DNA from 4 places in the Streptomyces umbrinus genome. Region 2 is predicted to be linked to each of the others. Evidence: riboswitches for the same ligand, from Rfam matches in the RefSeq annotation. Region 2 holds a riboswitch; each other region holds the start of a gene.
The links. A riboswitch is a leader RNA that binds a small molecule or an ion and turns the genes downstream of it on or off. The one in region 2 is predicted to bind cobalamin.

Region 1 (2,861 bases), 1.2 Mb from region 2:
GGGACTGCATCACCGCGCCGCACACGGCGAGTCCGGCTCCGCACACGGCCGCCAGGAGCGTGCGCGGCAGGCGCAGCTCCCAGACGATCCCGTCCCGGATCGGGGTCAACTCCGAGCTGCCCCAGCCGAGATGGGACGCGACCACGGACCAGACGTCGCCGACCCGGATGTCCGCGGGGCCGACGGTGATCGCGACGGCGGCGGATGCGAGGAGCAGGGCGACGCCCGCGGCGATGAGCAGTCCCAGGCGTGGCCGTGTCACCCGGTGAGCCCGAACTCCCGCAGGGCGGAGGCGACTTGCTCGACGCCCTCGACCGTGCGGATGGTCGGGTTCATCGCCTGCCCGCTGAGCAGGACGTACCGCTTCTTCCTGACGGCGGTCATGTTCTTGGTGACCGGGTCGGACTCCAGGAACTCGATCTTCTTCTTCGCGGACTCGGCGGTCTGCGACTTGCGCGTCAGGTCGCCGATGACGAGCACATCTGGGTCGCGGTCGGCAACGGTCTCCCAGTTGATCTGGGGCCACTCCTCGTGTGTGTCGTCGAAGACGTTCTTCGCGCCGAGGGTCCGGGTGATGACGCCGGGTGCGCCGCAACAGCCCGCCATGTAGGGCGAGTCGGAGTTGGCGAACCAGTACAAGAGGGTGACGTCGGAGGCGTCGATCCCCGAAGTGGCCTTCTTCGTCCGCCGCTCGAGGTCTGCGACGAGTTGCTCGCCCCGCTTCTCGACGCCGAACACCTCGGCCAGGTCGCGCACTTCGCCGTAGACGGCGTCGATGCCGAGGGCCTTCTTCCGTGAGCCGTCGCCGCCCGAGGCGTTGTCCTTGCCGACGCAGTCGGACGGCGAGACGTAGGCGGGCACGCCGAGCTTCTCGAACTGCTCCCGGGTGGCCACGCCTCCCTTGCCGAGCGTCGACACGAACGAGGCGGCGACGAAGTCGGGGTCGGCGTCCAGGACCCGTTCGAAGGAGGGGTTGTTGTCGGCGATCCGCTCCACCTTCGCGTTCGCCTTCTCCAGGCCCTTCATCACCGGGTCGGTCCAGGTCGCGGTGCCGGCCATGCGGTCGGCGAGGCCGAGCGAGAGCATGATCTCGGTGGTGCCCTGGTTGAGGGAGACGGCCCGCTTCGGCGGGGACTCGACGCGTACGGTCTGTCCGCAGTTGTCGAGGGTGACGGCGGCCCCGGAGTCCGCATCGGACGACGAGTCCTCCGAATCTCCCGAACCGCAGCCGGTCAGCAGGAGAGCCCCGGACAGGACGAGGGCAGCGGGACGGGCAAGACGTGCGACGGGCACGGGAGTTCCTCAGTCGTCGAGGGCTCGAACGCGGAGCCCGGTCGTACGGTGCTCCCCCGTCGGCGCGTGACCGCGGAGGCCGCCAGCAGGTCTTCGGACTCGGGGTCACCCGGACGAGGCGCCTTCCCGGACCGTCATACCGGTCCAGTGGCCGATGCCCCGCCCGTCACCCTCACCGCTGCGCGTCAGCTCCGGATTCCCACCGGATTCCCTGACCCACGTACATGGGTTCGACTGGCCTCGGCAAGCTATCACGGCGGGTGCCGCGGACCGGCGGGCGGACCGGCAGGACGGGGCCCAGCAGCCGCTCCACCTGTTCCGGCGGTGTTCACGGCCACGCCACGCCCCTGCCCCCGCCCCTGCCCCCGCGGCCTGAATGAGTGGTTCCGCTAGTTGAGTCTCTCGGAGGCACCGGAGGGCCACCCCATGACCGGGACCGAAACGGCGGGGACCGCATCCACTCCCCCGCCCTCGTCCGCACCCGCTTCCCCGTCCCCGTCCCCGTCCGCACCCGCACCCGCACCCGCACCCGCACCCTCGATCAACCGTCGTCGCTTTCTGCTCGCGTCCGGCGCCGTCGCGGCGGGAGCGACCGGCGGAGCCGCGGCCCTCTTCCCACGGCAGCGCCCGACCCCCTCCGCGCTCCCCGCCGCGGAGAGCGCGGCCCCGCAGGCGCCCCTCGCCATCCGACGGCCGGCGCACCGGGCGCCGCGACGCGCGGCCCCGTACGCGGCGACAACCCTGGAGACGACGGCTCGCCTCAGCGGCCACGCGCACGCCGACACCTACCGCCGCCTCGTCTCGGGCCCCGGTTGGCCCATCGTCGTACGCGGAGATCTCGCGCCCGCCGCCACCGGCCGCCAGGACCGGCGCACACCGCTCGCGTGCTTCGTGCAGTTCACCGACCTGCACCTCACGGACGTGCAGAACCCGCTGCGCACCGAGTTCCTGCGGTCGCGCAGGCCCGCCGCGTGGCGGGCCCAGGAGGCGCTGACGGTGGCGGGGGCGGTGGCGCTCGTGGAGCAGGTGAACGCACTCGGCGAGGGCCCGCACACCGGCCTCGCGCCCACCTTCGTGATGACGACGGGCGACAACGTCGACAACAACTCCGCGATCGAACTGGAGTGGTTCCTCACGCTGATGAGCGGCGGCAGGATCACTCCCAACAGCGGGGATCCGTCGGTGTACGAAGGCGTTCAGAACTCCGGCCTGCCTCTCTACTGGCACCCGGACGACGCTGCCCTGCGCGACCTGGACAAGCGGCGCGGGCTGCCCCGCATACCCGGCTTCCTCGACGCCGCGATACGGCCCGTGACCAGCCCGGGGCTCGACATCCCCTGGTACTCCACGGTCGGCAACCACGACGACATTCCCGGCGGCTGTCTGTCCCCCGCGCTGGGCGACTTCGCCGTCGGCTCCCGCAAGCTGCTCTCGGTCCCGGCCACGGACGCGGCCGCCTACGCGAAGGCGCTGAACTCCGGCGACGACCCCAAGAGCGAGGTGCTCTCGGCGATCCTGAAGCGGCACGCGGCCTCGGCGCGGACGGTGACGGCCGACGAACGGCGCCG
Region 2 (2,861 bases):
AGCCAGCCGTCGGAACCGAGCCGGCGGATGGTCTCGCGGTAGAAGCGCTTCTGCGCCGCCGGGTCGCCGTAGCGGGCGTACACGTCGTCGGGGACCAACTCGGCGAAGTAGGCGCGCAGTTCGGTGCGCAACCGCTGCTGCTCCGGCGTGTATTCGAGATGCACGGCGCCTCCTGGCTCCCACTGGCCCGCTCGTTCGGCCACCCGGACCTGACGGCGCACACCGTAGAACGTGTTCCAGAAATTGGGAATGCCGGTGACGTACGCACCTGACGGACGGACTCATGCGCACTCATACGAAGGGGCCCCGGGAATGTGCTCCAGGGGCCCTTCGGTGTGTGAGCGCTCAGCGTCTGAACGGGTCAGTGCGCGACGGGAGTTGCCCGTCCTTCGGCCGCCTTGTCGTCCTCGGCCCGGGCCGGCTTGGGAGCCAGCACGCGCTCCGCGAGCAGCCCGAAGACCAGGCCGTACGCGGTCCACAGGGTCACCTGGATGGCCAGGGTCGCCAGTCGGTACTGCCACAGCAGGGTCGCCGGGAAGCCTTCCGGCGCCTCGTTGAAGGACGGCAGGAACGCGTACGCCAGGCCGACGGCCAGGACGAAGAACCCGCCTGCGGCGAGCGTGGCGTTCCAGTTGCCCAGGCGCGGTGCGAGGCGTTTGCCGAGGATCACCGCGGCGACGGCCAGCAGCACGCTGAGCACGATCATCAGGAGGAACAGCGCGGTGCGCTGGTTGAGGGTGTCGGGGTCGCCGACGGCGGGCGGGTTCGCCGGGTACTTGAGGAACGGCACCAGGTAGACCGCGACCAGACCGGCGCCCGCCAGCAGCAGCGCGCTCGCGCGCGGCCCGAAGCGGCCGATTCTGCCGAGCGCGAAGCAGTACGCGAGAGCGGCGATGCCGCCGAACGCGACCCCGTAGACGAGGACGCCGGTGGACAGACCGCCGGTGGACTGCATGGCACGGGTCACGAGTTCCTCGCCGCCGTGTTCGTGGGCGTGGGCCTCCTCGAACGCGATGGCCTCGTCCACGCGGGGTTCCCCCAGGAAGTAGGCGACGACCAGGGCGAGCACGCCCGCGGCAAGACCCGCGAGCATGCCGCGCACCAGGAGATTTCTGACGGTGACGGAGTTCATTGGGTTGTCCTGTCGGTTCTTTGTCGCCGTCAGTGGCAGGGGAAGCCGAGCAGGTGGCGGGCGTCGTGCACCCACTCGTGCACGCCTTCGCCGGAGACCAGGGAGGTGGCGCCCTGTTCGGCGCCGACGAAGTAGAGCAGCACCAGCATCAGGATGCCGAGGAAGACCGCCCAGGGGGCGATCGCGCCGATCGGCAGCTTTGCGGGTACGTCGGGGGTGGTTACGGTCGGCTGAGCGACGGCGGACTGCGCCATGGCAGGACCTCCTGGGGGAACTCGCGTCCCATCTCGGTGGTGCACAGGACGACGGCCACGGGTCTGACTTGCTCGACCTCCGCCTCCCCTGGCGGGGGGCGGTTGTGCGGGGCTTACAGTGGCGCGACCGTGCCGGATTCTCACCGGCTTCCGTCGTACCGTCGTCAATATCGACGAGAAGGTACCGCGAAGCAGAGGCGCGGCCAAGGGCGCACGGAATGCCGGGGGCGCGCCGGTGCCCTGGTCACGCCCCCAATTCCCGGTACGGACAGGGGTGTTGAGCACGTGTGGAACGCGAGGGCGGGCCGATGACCAGCCGAGTGATGTTGATCTCACCAGCGATGAGCGCGGCGTTGCGGGAGGCACGTTTCGACGACGGATGCCCCCTGGACCCGGCCGGGCTGCGGCTCGCCGAGGCCGCCGCGGGCTCGCTGCCGGCCGCCGACCAGGTCCTGGTCTCGCCCACCGTTCGCTGCCGGGAGACGGCGGCGGCCCTCGGGCTCGACACCCTCGCCGTCACCGAGCCGCCGGAGCTGTCCGGCCTGGACGTGGGCCGCTGGCGCGGGGCCACGCTCGCCGAGGTGAGCGCCGACGAGCCGGAGGCCGTGGGGCGCTGGCTGACGGACCCGTCGTCCGCCCCGCACGGCGGCGAGTCGGTGGCCGGGATGTGCGAGCGCGTCGCGAAGTGGCTGGAGACGGCGGCGGATCCGAGTTCCGGGGCTTCAAGATCTGGCTCAGCCGAGGGTTCAGGAGCAGGCTCCGTGCGGATCATCGCCGTCGTCGAGCCGGAGATCGTACGCGCCGGGGTGGTGCGGACGCTCGGGGCCCCGGACTCGGCGTTCTGGCGTGTCGACGTGCCGCCGTTGGTCGTGACGGAGTTCAGCGGGCGGGCCGGGCGCTGGAATGTACGAGTCGGGAGAGCCCTCGGAGAGTGAGGCCCCGACGGGCGCCCGCCTGAACAGCTCTCCGGGACCCGGCACCTCGGAGCGGGTGGCGTTCCACGGAGCCTCACCTCAGCAGGGCGAGGAACTCCGTGCAGGCGCGTGCGCAGTCGCGGCAGGCCTCGGCGCCCTTCTCGGCACCGCGGCTCCGGTCGAAGACATCGGCGGTCTCCAGGCAGACGGCACGACACCACTCCACCTGGGCGCGCATCCCGGCCTCGGCCTGCGTGGTCTGCTCAGCCAGGGCGCGGCAGGTCGCGTCGCAGACCTCCGCGCAGAGGATGCCCTTGCGCCTCAACTCCTGCTGGTCGTCGGGGCCGTCGAGTTCGGCGAGGCTCGCGCGCAGGGCGCAGATCCGTGCGCACTCGGTACAGGCCTGCGCACAGGCGAACCGGTCCTCGAGGAAACGAACGAGTTCCTGTTGCTCTGTTAGTGACACGCCGTTCGGGTAGCCGGGCATCGCCAGGCCAAACCCGCCTGCGCACCGGACCGCGGAGCCAGAAGTGGCTGAGCGTGTCGAAGTTATTGACGTGG
Region 3 (2,861 bases), 6.6 Mb from region 2:
GTCCTCCGCCTTGCGGTAGGCGGCGTCGAACTCCTCGCCCCACAGGTCGACCAGCTCAGGCACGTCGGCCGGCGAGAACAGCGACCACACGCGGTCCTCGTTCACCCGCCGCATGAACTCGTCCGGGATCCAGTGCGCGAGGTTCAGGTTGTGCGTACGCCGGGCGTCCTCACCGGTGTTGTCGCGCAGCTCCAGGAACTCCTCGATGTCGGAGTGCCAGGTCTCCAGGTAGACCGCGGCCGCGCCCTTGCGCCGGCCGCCCTGGTTCACGGCGGCGACCGAGGCGTCGAGCGTCTTGAGGAACGGGACGATGCCGTTCGAGTGCCCGTTCGTCCCGCGGATCAGGGAACCGCGCGAGCGCACACGGGAGTACGCGATGCCGATGCCGCCCGCGTGCTTCGAGAGACGGGCCACCTGGTGGTAGCGGTCGTAGATGGAGTCCAGCTCGTCCAGCGGGGAGTCGAGGAGGTAGCAGGACGACATCTGAGGGTGCCGCGTACCGGAGTTGAAGAGCGTGGGGGAGGACGGCAGGTAGTCGAGGCGGCTCATCAGCCGGTACAGGGCGGCCACTTCGTCGACGGACCTGGCCGAGTCGTCCTCGGCCAGCCCGCTCGCCACGCGCAGCATGAAGTGCTGGGGCGTCTCGATGACGGACCGCGTGATCGGGTGCCGCAGCAGATACCGGCTGTGCAGCGTGCGCAGGCCGAAGTAGCCGAAGCGGTCGTCGCCCTCGAGGTCGATCAGCGCGTCCAGACGGGCCGCGTGGGTCCGTACGAACTCGGCGGTGCGGTCGGCGATCAGGCCCTCGCGGTGGCCGACCGCGACGGACTCGGAGAAGGACCTGACCCCCTGCGAGGCGGCCTCCTCGGCGATGCCGATCGTCAGCAGGCGGGCGGCCAGCTTCGAGTACACGGGGTCCTCGGAGATCAGGCCCGCGGCCGCCTCAGTGGCCAGCTCGCGCAGCTCCGCGGTGATCCCGTCGGCCCCCACGGAGGACCGGCCGCGCAGCGCGGCGGCGGCGACCCTGCCGGGATCGGCGTCGGGAAGGTCGGCGGTGAGGTCGGTCAGGGTCCGCAGCAACACGGTTCCCGGTCCGTCGGCCTCGGCCCTGTCCTGCTGGTACTGGGGCGCTTTCGCTGAGACCGGATCGGCTGGCGCGATGGTCACGTGGGGCTCTCCCTCGCTCGGCACGGGGCCTGCGGGGAGGGGGGTTCGGGGCACACGGGGGTACACGCTCTGCGCAGCGGTACGCCGCGTCCACCGGCCCACTCCGCGAGGCCCGGACGTCATGGCACCCGGGCCGGGTGGCCTGGGCACGCTGTCGGCAGGTCCTCGGACTGACCAGGCGCACGGCTCTCCTCCGGGGACAGACATGCACAAGTACACCGTTGCGGGACAGTTCCGGATTCGCACCGGATTCCCCTGCGGCGACAGCGAGCATGAGCATACATCTTGTGCCGGGCTCGGGAAGCACCCCCACATGTTGTGTCGTGTCGGCTTCGGAGGGTGTCAGAGTGTCAACTCGTAGGTGAGCAGCATGATGTCGTCGAGGTCCGGGATCGGGTTCCAGTCGCGGTCGGGGGCGCGGGTGAAGCCGAGGCGTCCGTAGATGCGATGGGCGCTGTGCATGGTGCGCTGGGTGGACAGCACGACGCGTACGCAGCCGTCCGTGGCCCGGGCGCGGTCGACGCAGGCGCGTACGAGGGCCTCGCCCGCCCCGTGCCCGCGGGCCTCCTTGGCGACCGCCAGCATCCGTATCTCGGCCTCACCCTCGCGCGCGATGTCGGCCATCGGCCCGCCGGACGGGACGAAGGTCACGCCGCCGACGACCCGCTCGCCCGCTCCTGCCCCCACGACGGCCACCAGCACGTCGGCGGCCGCGGCCCGCTTCGCGACGTCCCGCAGCTCGCCCAGATACTCGTCGCTCTCCCCGAAGTCGAGGAGCCCGTCCCCGAGATAGGCCTGCGCGGTTATCTCTCCCACAGCCTCGTACTCCTCGGGCCTCGCCCGCCTGATCAGGATGTCCATGCTCGGCAGTGTGCCCGAGGGGTACGGCGCGGGGCTGCCGAGTTTTTCCCGCACCGGTTGCCCGGGGGCGTCGCGCCGGTGCCAGGGACGTCCGAGGGGGCGGGCTCAGGCCATGGCCGGCCACTGCGGCAGGGTCGTGACGAAGTCCTTCGTGAAGTCGCGCGGGCCCGGGCCGAGGGCCACGCGGCCCGTGTGGCGGGTGCGGGCGGTCAGGGCGGGCGACTCGGTGTAGTAGTTCCGCTCGGCGGCCGAGGGGACGAACACGGTCTGGCCGCGGGTGAGTTCGCTGGAGCACTCGACCACGACGGCTCCCTCCGCGAGCGTCACGAACGACTCGTCCGCGCACACGCCCACGGCGAGCGGGTCGTGCAACGGGCAGGAGTCGCCTCCGCCGTGGCGGCGGTAGGAGTCGGTGTAGACCCGCAGCAGCCGGGCCGCGAGCGCCGCACCCGCTCCCGCCGCCTCCAGCGCGGCGAGGTCGGCGGGGCCGAAGAGCCAGCGGTGCGAGGCGTCCAGATCGACCATGGTGAACGGGATGCCGGAGGAGAGCACCACCTCGGCGGCGTCCGGGTCCGCCCACATGTTGAACTCGGCGACCGGGGTGATGTTGCCCGGCACCTGCGCGTTGCCGCCCATGAACACGAACTTCTTCACGCGCCGGGCGAAGACCGGGTCCTCCAGGAGCGCGATGGCCACGTTGGTGAGCGGGCCGGTGGCGCAGACGGTCAACTCGCCCTCGTGCTCCCGGGAGAGGCGCAGCAGCGCCTGTGCGGAGGACTCCGTCAGGTGCGCGGCGGTCGAGTCGGGCAGCATTTCGTGGCCGAGGCCCGCGG
Region 4 (2,861 bases), 7.9 Mb from region 2:
GCCCCCGGGACGGTCGAAGCCGTCGAGGACTTCGCCACGCGGGTCCTCGGCAAGACCGTGGTCCACGCGCGGGACCGGGCGGGCTTCGTCGTCAACGCCCTGCTCATCCCCTATGTGCCGGCCGCGGTCCGCATGGCCGAGTCCGGTTTCGCCACCGCCACCGCCATCGACATCGACGCGGGCATGGAACTCGGCTGGGCCCACCCCATGGGACCGCTGAAGCCGGCGGGCCTGATCGGCCTCGACCCGTCGCCTCGATCGCGGAATCCCTCTACGACGAGTTCAGGGAACCCCTGTACGCTCCGCCCCGCTGCTCCAACGGATGGTCGAGGCAGGGCTGTTGGGCCGTAAGACGGGCCGCGGGTTCCAGGTGTACGACGCCGTCCGGCAGCCAGGCAGTTGACGGCAGGGCATAGGCTGACCTGTGCAGCTGGTTCGCCCCGTCCGCCAGGCGGGATGCGTCGCAAGAGGGAACCCGGTGGGAATCCGGGACTGCCCCGCAGCGGTGAGCGGGAACGACCGCCGTCATACGCACTGGGCCCCGAGAAGCGGGACCTGGGAAGCGACGGCCAGTAGGTGTCCTCCGTACGGAGGGCGTGCTCGCGAGTCCGAAGACCTGCCATCTGCCCGTACGTGACCGATCGCGTACGGACATCCCGGTGACCTCGTGGGCGGGTCGGCGTACATATCCGGCGGACGACCGCGCCTTGCCGCGCGAGGTGTCTCTGCCGGGTGCGTCACCCCTTCGCGCTCACGTCCGTCCCGGGATCTCAGGGAGACATCTCGCGAAGGAGAGTTCCGTGACATCGAAGTCCGCAGCCGCGGCGGCACGGGCCACCGTGTACGGCTACCCCCGTCAGGGCAGTGGCCGGGAACTGAAGAAGGCGATCGAGGGGTACTGGAAGGGTCGCGTCGACGCCGACGCCCTCCGGGCCACCGCCGCCGAACTGCGCCGCACCAACTGGCGGCAGCTTGCCGAGGCCGGCATCCACGAAGTGCCGACCGGCGACTTCTCGTACTACGACCATGTCCTCGACACCAGCGTCATGGTCGGCGCGATCCCCGGGCGCCACCGCGCCGCGGTCGAGGCCGACGCGCTCGACGGCTACTTCGCGATGGCCCGCGGCACCCAGGACGTGGCGCCGCTGGAGATGACGAAGTGGTTCGACACCAACTACCACTACCTGGTCCCGGAGTTGGGCCCGGACACCGTCTTCACGGCCGACTCCGCCAAGCAGGTCGCCGAGCTCCGCGAAGCCCTCGACCTGGGCCTTGCCGCCCGGCCGGTCCTCGTCGGACCCGTCACCTATCTGCTGCTCGCCAAGCCCGCGCCCGGTGTGGCAGCCGACTTCGACCCGCTGACGCTGCTGGACCGGCTGCTGCCGGTGTACGCCGAGGTTCTCTCCGATCTGCGGGCGGCGGGCGCGGAGTGGGTGCAGCTCGACGAACCGGCGCTGGTCCAGGACCGTACGCCCGCCGAACTCAACGCGGCCACGCGCTCCTACCGTGACCTCGGCGCGCTCACCGACCGTCCGAAGCTGCTGGTCGCCTCCTACTTCGACCGGCTCGGCGACGCGTTGCCGGTGCTGGCCAAGGCCCCGGTCGAGGGTCTCGCTCTCGACTTCACCGAGGCGGCCGCCGCCAACCTGGACGCGCTCGCCGCCGTGGGCGGACTGCCCGGCAAGCGCCTGGTCGCGGGCGTGGTCAACGGCCGCAACATCTGGGTCAACGACCTCACCAAGTCCCTCGCCACGCTCGGCACCCTGCTCGGGCTGGCCGACCGGGTCGACGCGGCCGCGTCCTGCTCGCTGCTCCACGTGCCGCTCGATGCCACCGCCGAACGGGACATCGAGCCGCAGATCCTGCGCTGGCTCGCCTTCGCCCGGCAGAAGACGGCCGAGATCGTCACCCTCGCCAAGGGTCTCGCCCAGGGCACAGGCGCGATCACCGGCGAACTCGCCGCCAACCGGGCCGCCCTGGCCTCCCGCGCGAACTCGCCCATCACCCGTGACCCGGCCGTGCGGACGCGGGTCGGTGCGGTCACGGACGCCGACGCCCGCCGCTCCCAGCCGTACGGCGAACGCGCCAGCGCACAGCGTGCCCACCTCGGTCTGCCCCTCCTGCCGACCACCACCATCGGCTCCTTCCCGCAGACCGCCGAACTGCGCGTCGCTCGCGCCGACCTGCGGGCCGGGCGTATCGACACGGCCGGCTACGAGGAGCGCATCAGGGCCGAGATCCAGGAGACGATCTCCTTCCAGGAGAAGACCGGCCTGGACGTCCTCGTCCACGGCGAGGCCGAACGCAACGACATGGTCCAGTACTTCGCCGAGCAGCTGACGGGGTACCTCGCGACGCAGCACGGCTGGGTGCAGTCCTACGGCACCCGTTACGTCCGTCCGCCGATCCTGGCCGGCGACCTCTCCCGCCCCGAACCGATGACGGTGCGCTGGACGACGTACGCCCAGTCCCTGACCCGGCGCCCCGTCAAGGGCATGCTCACGGGGCCGGTCACCATGCTCGCCTGGTCCTTCGTCCGCGACGACCAGCCGCTCGGCGACACCGCCCGACAGGTCGCCCTCGCCCTGCGCGACGAGGTCAACGACCTTGAGGTGGCCGGGACTTCGGTCATCCAGGTCGACGAACCCGCGCTGCGCGAGACGCTGCCGCTGCGCGCCGCCGACCGCCCCGGCTATCTGGCGTGGGCCACCGAGGCGTTCCGGCTCACCACCGCCGGGGTCCGGCCGGACACCCAGATCCACACCCACATGTGCTACGCCGAGTTCGGCGACATCGTCCAGGCGATCGACGACCTCGACGCGGACGTCATCAGCCTGGAGGCCGCCCGCTCCCACATGCAG

Region 1: linked by a shared signal. The riboswitch ahead of QF035_RS43155 (ABC transporter substrate-binding protein) and the one ahead of QF035_RS48635 (CbtB domain-containing protein) in region 2 are both predicted to bind cobalamin.
Region 3: linked by a shared signal. The riboswitch ahead of QF035_RS18855 (ribonucleoside-diphosphate reductase subunit alpha) and the one ahead of QF035_RS48635 (CbtB domain-containing protein) in region 2 are both predicted to bind cobalamin.
Region 4: linked by a shared signal. The riboswitch ahead of metE (5-methyltetrahydropteroyltriglutamate--homocysteine S-methyltransferase) and the one ahead of QF035_RS48635 (CbtB domain-containing protein) in region 2 are both predicted to bind cobalamin.

What each region holds. Positions count from the first base shown of each region.
Region 1 covers NZ_JAUSZI010000002.1:9,763,165-9,766,025, reverse strand. Annotated here, with positions in the region: gene QF035_RS43160 (FecCD family ABC transporter permease) at 1-262, opposite strand, end outside; gene QF035_RS43155 (ABC transporter substrate-binding protein) at 259-1,293, opposite strand; cobalamin riboswitch at 1,361-1,547, opposite strand; gene QF035_RS43150 (TIGR03767 family metallophosphoesterase) at 1,720-2,861, shown strand, end outside.
Region 2 covers NZ_JAUSZI010000002.1:10,956,237-10,959,097, reverse strand. Annotated here, with positions in the region: gene QF035_RS48645 (acyl-CoA dehydrogenase family protein) at 1-164, opposite strand, end outside; gene QF035_RS48640 (CbtA family protein) at 362-1,132, opposite strand; gene QF035_RS48635 (CbtB domain-containing protein) at 1,162-1,386, opposite strand; cobalamin riboswitch at 1,424-1,583, opposite strand; gene QF035_RS48630 (histidine phosphatase family protein) at 1,695-2,321, shown strand; gene QF035_RS48625 (ferredoxin) at 2,395-2,787, opposite strand.
Region 3 covers NZ_JAUSZI010000002.1:4,321,997-4,324,857, reverse strand. Annotated here, with positions in the region: gene QF035_RS18855 (ribonucleoside-diphosphate reductase subunit alpha) at 1-1,167, opposite strand, end outside; cobalamin riboswitch at 1,307-1,447, opposite strand; gene QF035_RS18850 (GNAT family N-acetyltransferase) at 1,510-2,028, opposite strand; gene QF035_RS18845 (nucleoside hydrolase) at 2,134-2,861, opposite strand, start outside.
Region 4 covers NZ_JAUSZI010000002.1:3,081,165-3,084,025, forward strand. Annotated here, with positions in the region: partial or broken gene QF035_RS13610 (3-hydroxybutyryl-CoA dehydrogenase) at 1-403, shown strand, start outside; cobalamin riboswitch at 415-638, shown strand; gene metE (5-methyltetrahydropteroyltriglutamate--homocysteine S-methyltransferase) at 801-2,861, shown strand, end outside.